DNA from 3 places in the Streptomyces sp. NBC_01142 genome. Region 3 is predicted to be linked to each of the others. Evidence: predicted binding sites of a transcription regulator. Region 3 holds the regulator's gene; each other region holds the start of a gene.

Region 1 (4,279 bases), on a different contig from region 3:
CGGCGCCCCCGCCACCCGCGTCAGGAACACCGTCGCGGCGTTCCGCCCCTGCGGCTTCACCTTGCGCCGCAGCTCCTCCGGCTCCACCGCCGAGCCGCGCTTCTTCACCGTCAGGACGCCGACCTCGCGCTCCCGCAGCAGGGCCTTCAGCTTCTTGAGGTTGAAGGGGAGCTCGTCGGTGATCTCGTAGGCGGTGGCGTACGGCGTCGGCCGCAGCTCGTCCGCCGTGATGTACGCGATCGTGTCGTCGATCAGCCCGCCGGACAGCTCCTCGGCGACCTCGGCGACCAGATGGGCGCGGATCACCGCGCCATCGGGTTCGTACAGGAAGCGGCCGACGGTGCGGACCGCCGGGTCGGGCAGGCCGCGGCCGGTCAGTGAGCGTGGGCCCGGCAGCAGGGTCGCGGTGATCGTGCCCGGCGTCGTACCGAACCAGAGCACCGCCTCCTTCACGTCGCCGCCGTCCGAGATCCACTCCGCCCCGGCTTCCTCCGGGACAGCCTCGTGCGGGATGCCGGGGGCGATCTTGAGGGCGGCGTGGGGGCGGGTGCGGGCCGCGCCGATCGCCCAGGAGAGGGGCGGGGAGTACGCCTCCGGGTCGAAGATCCGCCCCCGGCCGCCGCGCCGCGCCGGGTCCACGAACACCGCGTCGTACGCGGCCGTGTCGGTCTCCGTGACATCCGCGCACCGGACCTCGATGAGGTCCGCGAGGCCGAGCGCTTCCGCGTTTGCACGTGCGACTTCGGCCGTCAGTGGGTCCCGGTCCACCGCGAGGACCGAGATACCCGCCCGGGCGAGCGCGATCGCATCGCCGCCGATGCCGCTGCACAGGTCGGCCACGCTGCGTACGCCCAGGGCGGCGAAGCGCCCCGCGCGGTATGCGGCGACCGAGGAGCGGGTCGCCTGCTCGACGCCGTTGGGGGTGAAGAACATCCGCCCGGCGTCCTCGGCGCCGAACTTCGGCACCGCGCGCTGCCGCAGCCGCGCCTGTCCGAGAGCTGCGGAGACCAGTTCCGCCGGGTGGTCGCGGCGCAGCCGGGTGGCTACGGCCAGTTCCTGGGCGGGGTCGTAGTCGCGCAGCTCGGCGAGCAGTGCCCGGCCCTCGCCGGTGCGGAGTGCGGAGAAGGAGCCGAGGGCGTCGAGGTCGTTCACCGGCCCATTGTGGGCCAGGCGGGGGATGGTGCGCCTCCGGTCGCGGTGTCGGCCCGGAGCCGGGGCTCCGCGCTGACAGGATGCGGCGCCATGCAGCTAGTCAGACAAAACGTAAAGAATCCCGCATACCGGGGTCGTGCGATCCTGGCCGCGCTCGTCGTCGCTGCCCTCGGCTCCAGCTGTGCGGCCGGTTCCTCGGACGGTTCTGCCGGCGCGAAGCCCGCACCCGGTCAGCAGGCGCAGAAGCAGGCGCAGAAGCAGGCGCCGGAGGGTCCGTCCGGCGCGCTCTCCGGGTATGTGAAGAAGGTCAAGCGCGCGCAGAAGGCACGCGCCGTCGCCGCCAGGAAGTGGGGCCTGGCGAAGACGCCGCTCGCCGCGCCCATGCCGCCCGCCGTCAAACCCGAGATCACCACCCGCAAGGGGTTCGAGATCGAGGACGCGGAGGACCTGCCGCCCGTCTTCACCACCGTGCCGGTCAAGGAAAAAGTCGTCTTCCTGACCATCGACGACGGCGCGGAGAAGGACCCCGACCTGCTGCGGATGATGTCCGATCTGCAGCTCCCGTACAGCGCCTTCCTCAGCGATTACGTGATCAACGACAACTACGGCTACTTCGAGGAGATGCAGGACCGCGGGGTCTCCCTGCACAACCACACCCTCAACCACCGCTACCTGCCCGGCCTTTCGTACAAGGCGCAGAAGCGGGAGATCTGCGGTCAGCAGGACAAGATCGAGCGGCGGTACGGGAAGCGGCCCCCGCTCTTCCGTCCGCCGTACGGCAACTACAACGAGGACACCCTGCGCGCTGCCCGGTCGTGCGGCGTCAAGGCCGTGCCCCTGTGGGCCGCCGAGGCGTTCCCTGATCACATGGAGTGGCGCGAGTGGGACCGGGATCTGCATCCCGGCGACATCATCCTCACTCACTTCCGTGGCAAGGGGGACTGGGAGGGCTCGATGCCCGACATGATCCGCCGGGTCATGAAGACGGTCACCGGCAAGGGCTACGCGGTGGCAAGGCTGGAGGACTACGTATGAGGCGAGCGCACCGGCTGCCGGCCGGAATGCCGGCAGCCGGTGCGCTTCTGGGGCAGGACACGCCCGCTTCTGGGGCAGGACACGCCCGCGCCGTCGTACGGAACCAAGTCGCCCGGACCCCCGTTGTCCGTATCGAGATCGAACCGACGCCACGGCACTTATTGGCACTCCGCTTGACCGAGTGCTAATCGCGGTCATAGTCTCAGGTCTGGCACTCCCCACTGGAGAGTGCCAACACAGCGACGGGCAGGTCCGGCACCCGCGACGACGGATCCACCTGGTCGCCACCTCAGACAGTTAACCCCGTGAGATCTCCGAAGGGGGAGGTCGGATCGTGACGACCGCCAGCTCCAAGGTTGCCATCAAGCCGCTCGAGGACCGCATTGTGGTCCAGCCGCTCGACGCCGAGCAGACCACGGCCTCTGGCCTGGTCATCCCGGACACTGCGAAGGAGAAGCCCCAGGAGGGCGTCGTCCTTGCGGTGGGCCCGGGTCGCTTCGAGAACGGCGAGCGGCTTCCGCTCGACGTGAACGTCGGCGATGTCGTGCTGTACAGCAAGTACGGCGGCACCGAAGTCAAGTACAACGGCGAGGAGTACCTCGTCCTCTCGGCTCGCGACGTTCTCGCGATCGTCGAGAAGTAGGTCGGGGTCTGGGGGTCGCCCCCCAGAAGTCTCCGCACCCCAGTTTGCATTGATGATCTGCGCCCCTGGCCCCCGCGACATATGTAGCCGGGTGCCCAGGGGCGCAGTTCGTTTGAGAGGACAGAGAAGCTCCCATGGCGAAGATTCTGAAGTTCGACGAGGACGCCCGTCGCGCCCTTGAGCGCGGCGTCAACAAGCTTGCCGACACGGTGAAGGTGACGATCGGCCCCCGCGGCCGCAATGTCGTCATCGACAAGAAGTTCGGCGCCCCCACCATCACCAACGACGGTGTCACCATCGCCCGCGAGGTCGAGCTCGACGACCCGTACGAGAACCTGGGCGCCCAGCTCGTGAAGGAGGTGGCGACCAAGACCAACGACATCGCGGGTGACGGCACCACCACCGCCACCGTGCTGGCCCAGGCGCTGGTCCGCGAGGGCCTGCGCAACGTTGCCGCGGGCGCGTCCCCGGCCTCCCTGAAGAAGGGCATCGACGCCGCGGTCAAGGCCGTGTCCGACGAGCTCCTCGCGACCGCCCGCCCGATCGAGGACAAGGCCGACATCGCCGCCGTCGCTGCGCTCTCCGCGCAGGACCAGCAGGTCGGTCAGCTCATCGCCGAGGCCATGGACAAGGTCGGCAAGGACGGTGTCATCACCGTCGAGGAGTCCAACGCCTTCGGCCTGGAGCTCGACTTCACCGAGGGCATGGCCTTCGACAAGGGCTACCTGTCCCCGTACATGGTGACCGACCAGGAGCGTATGGAGGCCGTCCTCGACGACCCGTACATCCTGATCCACCAGGGCAAGATCGGCTCCATCCAGGACCTGCTGCCGCTGCTGGAGAAGGTCATCCAGGCGGGTGGCTCCAAGCCGCTGCTGATCATCGCCGAGGACGTCGAGGGCGAGGCCCTGTCGACCCTGGTCGTGAACAAGATCCGCGGCACCTTCAACGCGGTGGCTGTCAAGGCCCCCGGCTTCGGCGACCGCCGCAAGGCGATGCTCGGTGACATGGCCGCCCTCACCGGCGCCACCGTCATCGCCGAGGAGGTCGGCCTCAAGCTCGACCAGGCCGGCCTGGACGTGCTGGGTACCGCCCGCCGCGTGACCGTCTCCAAGGACGACACCGTCATCGTCGACGGTGGCGGCAACCACGAGGACGTCGTCGGCCGCATCAACCAGATCAAGGCCGAGATCGAGTCCACGGACTCCGACTGGGACCGCGAGAAGCTCCAGGAGCGCCTCGCGAAGCTGGCCGGCGGCGTGTGCGTGATCAAGGTCGGCGCCGCCACCGAGGTGGAGCTGAAGGAGAAGAAGCACCGTCTGGAGGACGCCATCTCCGCGACCCGCGCCGCGGTCGAGGAGGGCATCGTCTCCGGTGGTGGCTCCGCGCTCGTCCACGCCGCCAAGGTGCTCGAGGGCAACCTCGACAAGGTGGGCGACGAGGCCACCG
Region 2 (4,279 bases), 1.2 Mb from region 3:
CGCCTTCGGCTTCACCACCCTTTCCTGCTCCTCCACCGGCAACCTCGCGGGCGCGGTCGGCGCGGCCGCCGCACGCGCCGGCTTCCGCTCCTGCGTCTTCATCCCGCACGACCTGGAGCAGGGCAAGGTCGTCATGGCCGCGGTGTACGGCGGTGAGCTGGTCGGCATCGAGGGCAACTACGACGACGTCAACCGCTTCTGCTCCGAGCTCATCGGCGACCCGCTCGGCGAGGGCTGGGGCTTCGTCAACGTCAACCTCCGCCCGTACTACGGCGAGGGCTCCAAGACGCTGGCGTACGAGATCTGCGAGCAGCTCGGCTGGCAGCTGCCCGACCAGATCGTGATCCCGATCGCCTCCGGCTCGCAGCTCACGAAGATCGACAAGGGTCTGCAGGAGCTGATCAGGCTCGGGCTGGTCGAGGACAAGCCGTACAAGATCTTCGGCGCCCAGGCGGAGGGCTGCTCGCCGGTGTCGACGGCCTTCAAGGCCGGGCACGACGTCGTACGGCCCCAGAAGCCGGACACCATCGCCAAGTCGCTGGCGATCGGCAACCCGGCCGACGGTCCGTACGTGCTGGACATCGCGCGCCGCACCGGCGGTGCGGTCGAGGACGTCGACGACGAGCAGATCGTCGACGCGATCAAGCTGCTGGCCCGCACCGAGGGCATCTTCGCGGAGACCGCCGGCGGCGTGACCGTGGGTGTCACCAAGAAGCTGATCGACGCGGGCGTGCTCGACCCGACGCTCACCACCGTCGTCCTCAACACCGGCGACGGGCTCAAGACGCTGGACGCGGTGGCGCCGACGACCGGTCCGACCGCGACGATCCGCCCCAGCCTGGACGCGTTCCGCGACGCCGGCCTGGCCCGCTGACCACCCGGGACTCCCCGGACTCCTGAGACTCAAGGAAGGCACGCACCATGAGCGTCAACGTCCGCATCCCCACCATTCTCCGCACGTACACGGGCGGCAAGGCCGAGGTTCCGGCTCAGGGCGAGACCCTCTCCGAGGTGATCGCGGACCTGGAGAAGAACCACACCGGTATCGCCGCACGCGTCCTGGACGACCAGGGCAAGCTGCGCCGCTTCGTGAACGTGTACGTCAATGACGACGATGTGCGCTTCGAGCAGGGTCTGGAGACCGCGACCCCGGACGGGGCCGGCGTCTCGATCATCCCGGCCGTTGCCGGAGGCTGATCCCCCCTCAGGCGCCTCAGGAGCCTCACGCGCCTCAAGCGCGGCCCCGACGGATGCTACGCAGAGTTATACGAATTGCCCCCTCCGCAAGAGAAGCGGAGGGGGCAATTCTGTATGGTTGAGCGCGGTACAGTTGGGGAAGCCCCCTCCGCTGCTTGTGCCGCGCGCATATGAGAATGCGCCCGGGCGCGACAAGAAGCAGCCAAAGTACGCGATCGAATTGCCTCTTAGGCGTCATTTGCCGGGCCCGACTTGCCCCGGAATTCACTGAATTCAGCGTAATAATCCGTTCTCGCGTGCTCGGATTTCTCGTCCGACTGACCTGTTGCAGAGGGCAGTTGGGCAGATACATTCAGCCGCGGTCGACGCGTTCCGGCGCACACCCCTCCTGTCGGGGTGAGGTCTGACCCGGGTCCGCGAAGTGCGGTCCTGCGCAAGGGCCAGTAATAGGGGAGTTAGGCATGGCTCAGGGCACCGTCAAGTGGTTCAACGCGGAGAAGGGGTACGGCTTCATCGCGGTCGACGGTGGTGCGGATGTTTTCGTCCACTACAGCGCGATCCAGATGGATGGGTACCGCACCCTTGAAGAGGGTCAGCGAGTCGAATTCGAGATCTCGCAGGGCCAGAAGGGTCCGCAGGCGGACATGGTCAAGCTCGCCGTCTGATTCTCGGCGCGATCGGCCACCGACGCACTCACGCCGAGGGGCCCGCATCCCACCAGGGATGCGGGCCCCTCGTGCGTCTGCGGACCGTCTGCGGACTGTCTGCCGACCGCCGCCGGTCCGTGAGAGCCGCTTGCACTCTCATGGGTCGAGTGCTAATCATTGGCGTTAGCACTCTGCAGGTGAGAGTGACAACTTAAGGACCGGGTCGGTGAGGCCCGAAGAGCCGCCGGGGCAAGGAACCGTACGGCTCTCAGGCCGTCCGTCGCGGGCGCCAGCGCGGTCCGGAGCAATCCACCCCAGTCCGGGAGGACCACTTCACATGGCCAAGATCATCGCGTTCGACGAGGAGGCACGGCGCGGTCTCGAGCGCGGGATGAACCAGCTCGCCGACGCCGTCAAGGTCACCCTTGGCCCCAAGGGCCGCAACGTCGTCCTCGAGAAGAAGTGGGGCGCCCCCACGATCACCAACGATGGTGTTTCCATCGCCAAGGAGATCGAGCTCGAGGACCCGTACGAGAAGATCGGCGCCGAGCTGGTCAAGGAAGTCGCCAAGAAGACGGACGACGTCGCCGGTGACGGTACGACCACCGCGACCGTCCTGGCCCAGGCGCTCGTCCGCGAGGGCCTGCGCAACGTGGCCGCCGGCGCCAACCCGATGGCCCTCAAGCGCGGTATCGAGAAGGCCGTCGAGGCCGTCTCCGGTGCCCTGCTCGAGCAGGCCAAGGACGTGGAGACCAAGGAGCAGATCGCTTCGACCGCCTCCATCTCCGCCGCCGACACCCAGATCGGCGAGCTCATCGCCGAGGCCATGGACAAGGTCGGCAAGGAAGGCGTCATCACCGTCGAGGAGTCCCAGACCTTCGGTCTGGAGCTCGAGCTCACCGAGGGTATGCGCTTTGACAAGGGCTACATCTCGGCGTACTTCGCCACCGACATGGAGCGTATGGAGGCGTCGCTCGACGACCCGTACGTCCTGATCGTCAACTCCAAGATCGGCAACGTGAAGGACCTCCTTCCGCTGCTCGAGAAGGTCATGCAGTCCGGCAAGCCGCTGCTGATCATCGCGGAGGACGTCGAGGGCGAGGCCCTGTCGACCCTGGTCGTCAACAAGATCCGTGGCACCTTCAAGTCCGTCGCCGTCAAGGCCCCGGGCTTCGGTGACCGCCGCAAGGCCATGCTCAACGACATCGCCATCCTCACGGGCGGCACGGTCATCTCCGAGGAGGTCGGTCTCAAGCTCGAGAACGCCGGCCTGGACCTGCTGGGCCGCGCCCGCAAGGTCGTCATCACCAAGGACGAGACCACGATCGTCGACGGTGCCGGTGAGAGCGACCAGGTTCAGGGTCGCGTCAACCAGATCCGTGCCGAGATCGAGAACTCCGACTCGGACTACGACCGCGAGAAGCTCCAGGAGCGCCTCGCGAAGCTGGCCGGCGGCGTGGCCGTCATCAAGGCCGGCGCGGCGACCGAGGTGGAGCTCAAGGAGCGCAAGCACCGCATCGAGGACGCGGTGCGCAACGCCAAGGCCGCCGTCGAGGAGGGCATCGTCGCCGGTGGTGGCGTGGCTCTGCTCCAGGCTTCCTCGGTCTTCGAGAAGCTCGAGCTCACGGGCGACGAGGCGACCGGCGCGAACGCCGTGAAGCTCGCGCTGGAGGCCCCGCTCAAGCAGATCGCCGTCAACGGTGGTCTCGAGGGTGGCGTCATCGTCGAGAAGGTGCGCAACCTGCCTGTCGGCCACGGCCTGAACGCCGCGACCGGCGAGTACGTCGACATGATCGCCGAGGGCATCATCGACCCCGCGAAGGTGACCCGCTCTGCTCTGCAGAACGCGGCCTCCATCGCGGCGCTGTTCCTCACCACCGAGGCTGTTATCGCCGACAAGCCCGAGAAGGCCGGTGCCCCCGCGGGCGGCGGCATGCCGGGCGGTGACATGGACTTCTGAGCCTGACGGCTCGGACCCGGTCCTGACCGAGGGCGGCACCCCCACTTCCAGGGGGGTGCCGCCCTCGGGCGTTTTCGGACGCGCGTGCACGGCCAACGACTGACGACCGACGGCCAACGGCCCTGCCGGGCAGGTGAGGTGACGAGGCGTGAGGAGGGTGAGGAGAGAGGAGAGTGCGCTGTAAGGATCTGCCAGGCGCATGACATATACAGGGTGTGGAGAGCATTCAGACCGGGAGCGACCGGGACCGCGCCGCGCGGTTCACGGCCTTGTACGTTCGTGAGTACCCTCGCGTGTCCGCCTTCGTCTACCGAAGAGTGGGCGACCGAAGTGCGGCGGAGGAAGTCACCGCGGAGGTCTTCCGGATCGCGTGGGAGCACGCCCTCGGCGGCGGAGACAGCTCGGCGGGCCGGCTCTTCGTCACCGCCCGCAACCTGCTGAGCAACCACTACCGCGCCATGGCACGTCTGAGAGA
Region 3 (4,279 bases):
GTGGGAATCACAGGCCACCGTCAGGCAGGCCCAGGCGCGGGCGCCGACGAGGCGAGCCGCCGTCAGGCAGGCGCGGGCGTCGACCCGGGCGCGTCACAAGCCGCCGCCGTCAGGCGGGCCCGGCGCGGGAGGACCCGCGCCTGCCCGCCACCCGCCACCCGTACTCCCGCCTACCGGCCGTTGAACGCGTCCTTCAGCCGCGAGAACAGCCCCTGCTGCCCCGGCTGGAACTGGCCCGTCGGCCGCTCCTCGCCCCGCAGCTTCGCCAGATCCCGCAGCAGTCGCTCCTGGTCCGCGTCCATCTTCGTCGGCGTCGTCACCTCGACGTGCACGATCAGGTCGCCACGCCCGCCGCCCCGCAGATGCGTGATGCCGCGCCCGTGCAGCGGGATCGACTGGCCCGACTGTGTGCCCGGGCGGATGTCGATCTCCTCCACGCCGTCGAGCGTCTCCAGCGGGCACTTCGTGCCCAGCGCCGCCGCCGTCATCGGAATCGTCACCGTGCAGTGCAGATCGTCGCCGCGCCGCTGGAAGACCGGGTGCGGCAGTTCGTGGATCTCGACGTACAGATCACCCGCGGGGCCACCGCCCGGGCCGACCTCGCCCTCGCCCGCGAGCTGGATCCGCGTGCCGTTGTCGACGCCCGCCGGGATCTTCACCGTCAGCGTGCGGCGCGAGCGGATACGCCCGTCACCCGCACACTCCGGGCACGGCGTCGGCACGACCGTGCCGAAGCCCTGGCACTGCGGGCACGGCCGCGAGGTCATGACCTGGCCCAGGAAGGACCGCGTCACCTGCGAGACCTCACCGCGGCCGCGGCACATGTCGCAGGTCTGCGCCGAGGTACCCGGCGCAGCGCCCTCGCCGCTGCAGGTCGTACAGACCACAGCGGTGTCGACCTGTATGTCCTTCGTCGTACCGAAGGCCGCCTCGCTGAGCTCGATCTCCAGACGGATCATGGCGTCCTGGCCCCGTCGCGTACGCGACCTGGGCCCCCGCTGCGACGCCGTCCCGAAGAAGGCATCCATGATGTCGGAGAAGTTCCCGAAGCCACCGGCTCCGAAGCCACCCGCGCCACCGCCGCCCGCCTGGGACAGCGGGTCGCCGCCGAGGTCGTAGACCTGCTTCTTCTGCGGGTCCGACAGCACCTCGTACGCCGCGTTGATCTCCTTGAAGCGCTCCTGCGTCTTCGGGTCCGGATTCACATCCGGGTGGAGCTCACGGGCGAGCCGGCGGAAGGCCTTCTTGATCTCGTCCTGGGATGCGTCGCGGCGTACGCCGAGTACGGCGTAGTAGTCGGTGGCCACTTAGGACTCCGCCAGGATCTGTCCGACGTAACGTGCCACTGCGCGTACCGCTCCCATCGTTCCGGGGTAGTCCATGCGGGTCGGTCCGACCACGCCGAGTTTGGCAACTGCCTCGTCGCCCGAACCGTAGCCGACGGCGACCACGGAAGTGGAGTTGAGGCCCTCGTGGGCATTCTCATGACCGATACGTACGGTCATGCCCATGCCCGAGTCATTGGCTTCGCCGAGCAGCCGGAGAAGCACCACATGCTCCTCCAGCGCTTCCAGCACCGGCCGGATGGTCAGCGGGAAGTCGTGCCCGAAGCGGGTCAGATTGGCGGTGCCGCCGATCACCAGCCGCTCCTCGGTCTCCTCGACCAGGGTTTCGAGCAGGATCGCGAGCACCGTGGAGACGGTGCCGCGGTCCTCCGGCTCGAAGGAGTCGGGAAGGTCCTGCACCAGCTGCGGCACATCCGCGAAGCGGCGGCCGACGACCCGGCTGTTGAGCCGGGCCCGCAGGTCGGCGAGCGAGGTCTCGCCGAAGGGCGCGGGGCAGTCGATCATGCGCTGTTCGACCCGGCCGGTGTCCGTGATGAGCACGAGCATCAGACGGGCGGGCGCGAGGGAGAGAAGCTCCACGTGCCGGACCGTGGACCGGGTCAGCGAGGGGTACTGGACGACGGCGACCTGCCTGGTCAGCTGCGCCAGCAGCCGTACCGTACGGCCCACCACGTCATCCAGGTCCACCGCTCCGTCCAGGAAGTTCTGGATGGCGCGGCGCTCGGGCGACGACAGCGGCTTGACGCCCGCCAGCTTGTCGACGAAGAGCCGGTATCCCTTGTCGGTGGGGATCCGCCCGGCACTCGTATGAGGCTGGGCGATGAACCCTTCCTCCTCCAGCACTGCCATGTCGTTACGGACCGTCGCCGGAGACACACCGAGCTTGTGCCGCTCGGTCAAGGCCTTGGAGCCGACGGGCTCCTCGGTGCCGACATAGTCCTGGACGATGGCGCGCAGCACTTCGAGTCTGCGTTCGCTGAGCACCGCGCACACCTCCAGCTGTGGTTCCTCGGCGACTGCCTGGCACTCGATAGATCCGAGTGCCAGCATTCTCCCCGGCCAGTGTACGGCCGAGGGGTACTCCCCCAGCAAGGGCGGGCAGCCGGGGCGACCGATCACGCTACCGCGACGCCGCTGGTCGTTGCCGATAGCGTCGCGGTATGGACGTCAGTTGGGAAGACTTCGGCTGGGAGCGGTTGGCCGACGGGGTGGGCCGTCGCCGCATGCCGATCTGGGACGCGACCATCGGATTGATCGCCGGTGAGGACGCCGTCCTCCTGTACGACACGGGCTCCACGGTCCGTGAGGGCGCCGAGCTCCGCGCCCAGGCACAGGCACTGCTGGGCGGCCGCCGGGTGACGCATATCGCACTGAGCCACCCCCACTTCGACCATGTGCTGGGCACCGCGGCGTTCTCGGGGGCAGAGGTCTACGGCGCGGTGGGCGTGGATGCGCTGATGAGACGGGAACGGGAGGAGATCCGCGACACCGCCGTACGGCACGGGGTCCCTCTGTCCGCGGCCGCCGAGGCCATCGACGTGCTGGTGGTGCCGCACCATCTGGTGTGCGGCGAGTGGACGCTGGAGCTGGGCGGGCGCCAGGTATTGCTGGCCAATGTCGGCCCCGGTCACTCCGGGCACGATCTGGCGGTGCTGGTGCCGGGCGGCCCGGGAAGCCCGGAGGTCGTCTTCTGCGGCGATCTGGTGGAGGAGTCGGGCGAACCGCAGGCGGGCCCGGACGCGATCCCGTCCCGCTGGCCGGCGGCGCTCGACCGGCTGCTCTCCCTGGGGGGCGAGGACGCGGTGTACGTCCCCGGGCACGGAGCCGCGGTCGACGCGGCGTTCGTACGCGCGCAGCGGGATGTGCTGGCGGCGCGCTTCGGCGTATCGTAGCGTCGGCCAAATGCGCAGCTACAGCCCGGATTTGACCCCGCCCTGGAAGAAGTCGCAGCCCGCCCCCGAGGTCCCGGCCGATCCCGATCTGGTCGTGGAGGACGTGGGCACGGGCTTCTGCGGTGCGGTGATCCGTACGGAGAAGACGGCGGAGGGCCCGACGGTCACGCTGGAGGACCGCTTCGGCAAGCACCGGGTCTTCCCGCTGGTCCCGCGCGGCTTCCTGCTGGAGGGCCGGGTGGTGACCCTGGTCCGCCCCACGGCGGCAGCTCCTGCGTCGGTCCGGCCGGCCCGTACGGCCTCCGGCTCGGTCGCGGTCCCGGGAGCACGGGCCCGGGTGGCGCGCGCCGGCCGTATCTATGTCGAGGGCCGCCACGACGCGGAGCTGGTGGAGCGGGTCTGGGGAGACGATCTGCGGATCGAGGGTGTGGTCGTGGAGTACCTGGAGGGCATCGACGACCTGCCGTCGATCGTCGCGGACTTCGCCCCCGGCCCGGACGCGCGCCTGGGGGTGCTGGTGGACCATCTGGTTCCCGGCTCGAAGGAGTCCCGTATCGCGGGCCAGGTCGCCGGCGACCACGCGCTGGTCGTGGGCCATCCGTACATCGACGTGTGGGAGGCGGTGAAGCCGTCGTCGGTGGGGATCCGCGCATGGCCGGTGGTGCCGCGGGGCCAGGACTGGAAGACGGGGGTGTGCCGTGCCCTGGGCTGGCCCGAGAACACGGGCGCGGCCTGGCAGCACATCCTGTCCCGGGTCCACTCCTACCGGGATCTGGAGCCGGAGCTGCTGGGGAGGGTCGAGGAGCTGATCGACTTCGTGACGGCGCCGGACTAGACCGGACCGGACCGGACTAGAGACGCGGAAGGGTCCGGAACCCGGACGTCTCCAGGGTCAGATCGAGCACGTCGACCGGCATGGGGTCACCGAACTTGACCGTGCGCTCCACCTGGTACTTGGCCTCGTCGCCCGCACCGACCGGTTCGGTGTGAAGGACGCACGTGGCCGCGAAGGGGTCCACGAGCAGATAAGCGGGCACCTGA

The links. Region 3 encodes HrcA, which represses chaperone genes, less so after heat shock. Its sites were predicted from a motif close to TTNGCACTCNGNNNNNCNGAGTGCNAA; they were not measured.
Region 1: the regulator HrcA is predicted to act here: its motif matches at 2,349-2,375, upstream of groES (co-chaperone GroES).
Region 2: the regulator HrcA is predicted to act here: its motif matches at 2,028-2,054, upstream of groL (chaperonin GroEL).

Annotation. Positions count from the first base shown of each region.
Region 1 covers NZ_JAPEOR010000001.1:481,448-485,726, forward strand. Annotated here, with positions in the region: gene OG883_RS02500 (methyltransferase domain-containing protein) at 1-1,152, opposite strand, end outside; gene OG883_RS02505 (polysaccharide deacetylase family protein) at 1,243-2,187, shown strand; gene groES (co-chaperone GroES) at 2,522-2,830, shown strand; gene groL (chaperonin GroEL) at 2,965-4,279, shown strand, end outside.
Region 2 covers NZ_JAPEOR010000002.1:2,699,649-2,703,927, reverse strand. Annotated here, with positions in the region: gene thrC (threonine synthase) at 1-874, shown strand, start outside; gene OG883_RS29755 (MoaD/ThiS family protein) at 922-1,197, shown strand; gene OG883_RS29750 (cold-shock protein) at 1,659-1,862, shown strand; gene groL (chaperonin GroEL) at 2,182-3,804, shown strand; gene OG883_RS29740 (RNA polymerase sigma factor) at 4,098-4,279, shown strand, end outside.
Region 3 covers NZ_JAPEOR010000002.1:1,541,100-1,545,378, forward strand. Annotated here, with positions in the region: gene dnaJ (molecular chaperone DnaJ) at 171-1,307, opposite strand; gene hrcA (heat-inducible transcriptional repressor HrcA) at 1,308-2,330, opposite strand; gene OG883_RS24530 (MBL fold metallo-hydrolase) at 2,507-3,238, shown strand; gene OG883_RS24535 (DUF3097 domain-containing protein) at 3,249-4,073, shown strand; gene OG883_RS24540 (Uma2 family endonuclease) at 4,090-4,279, opposite strand, start outside.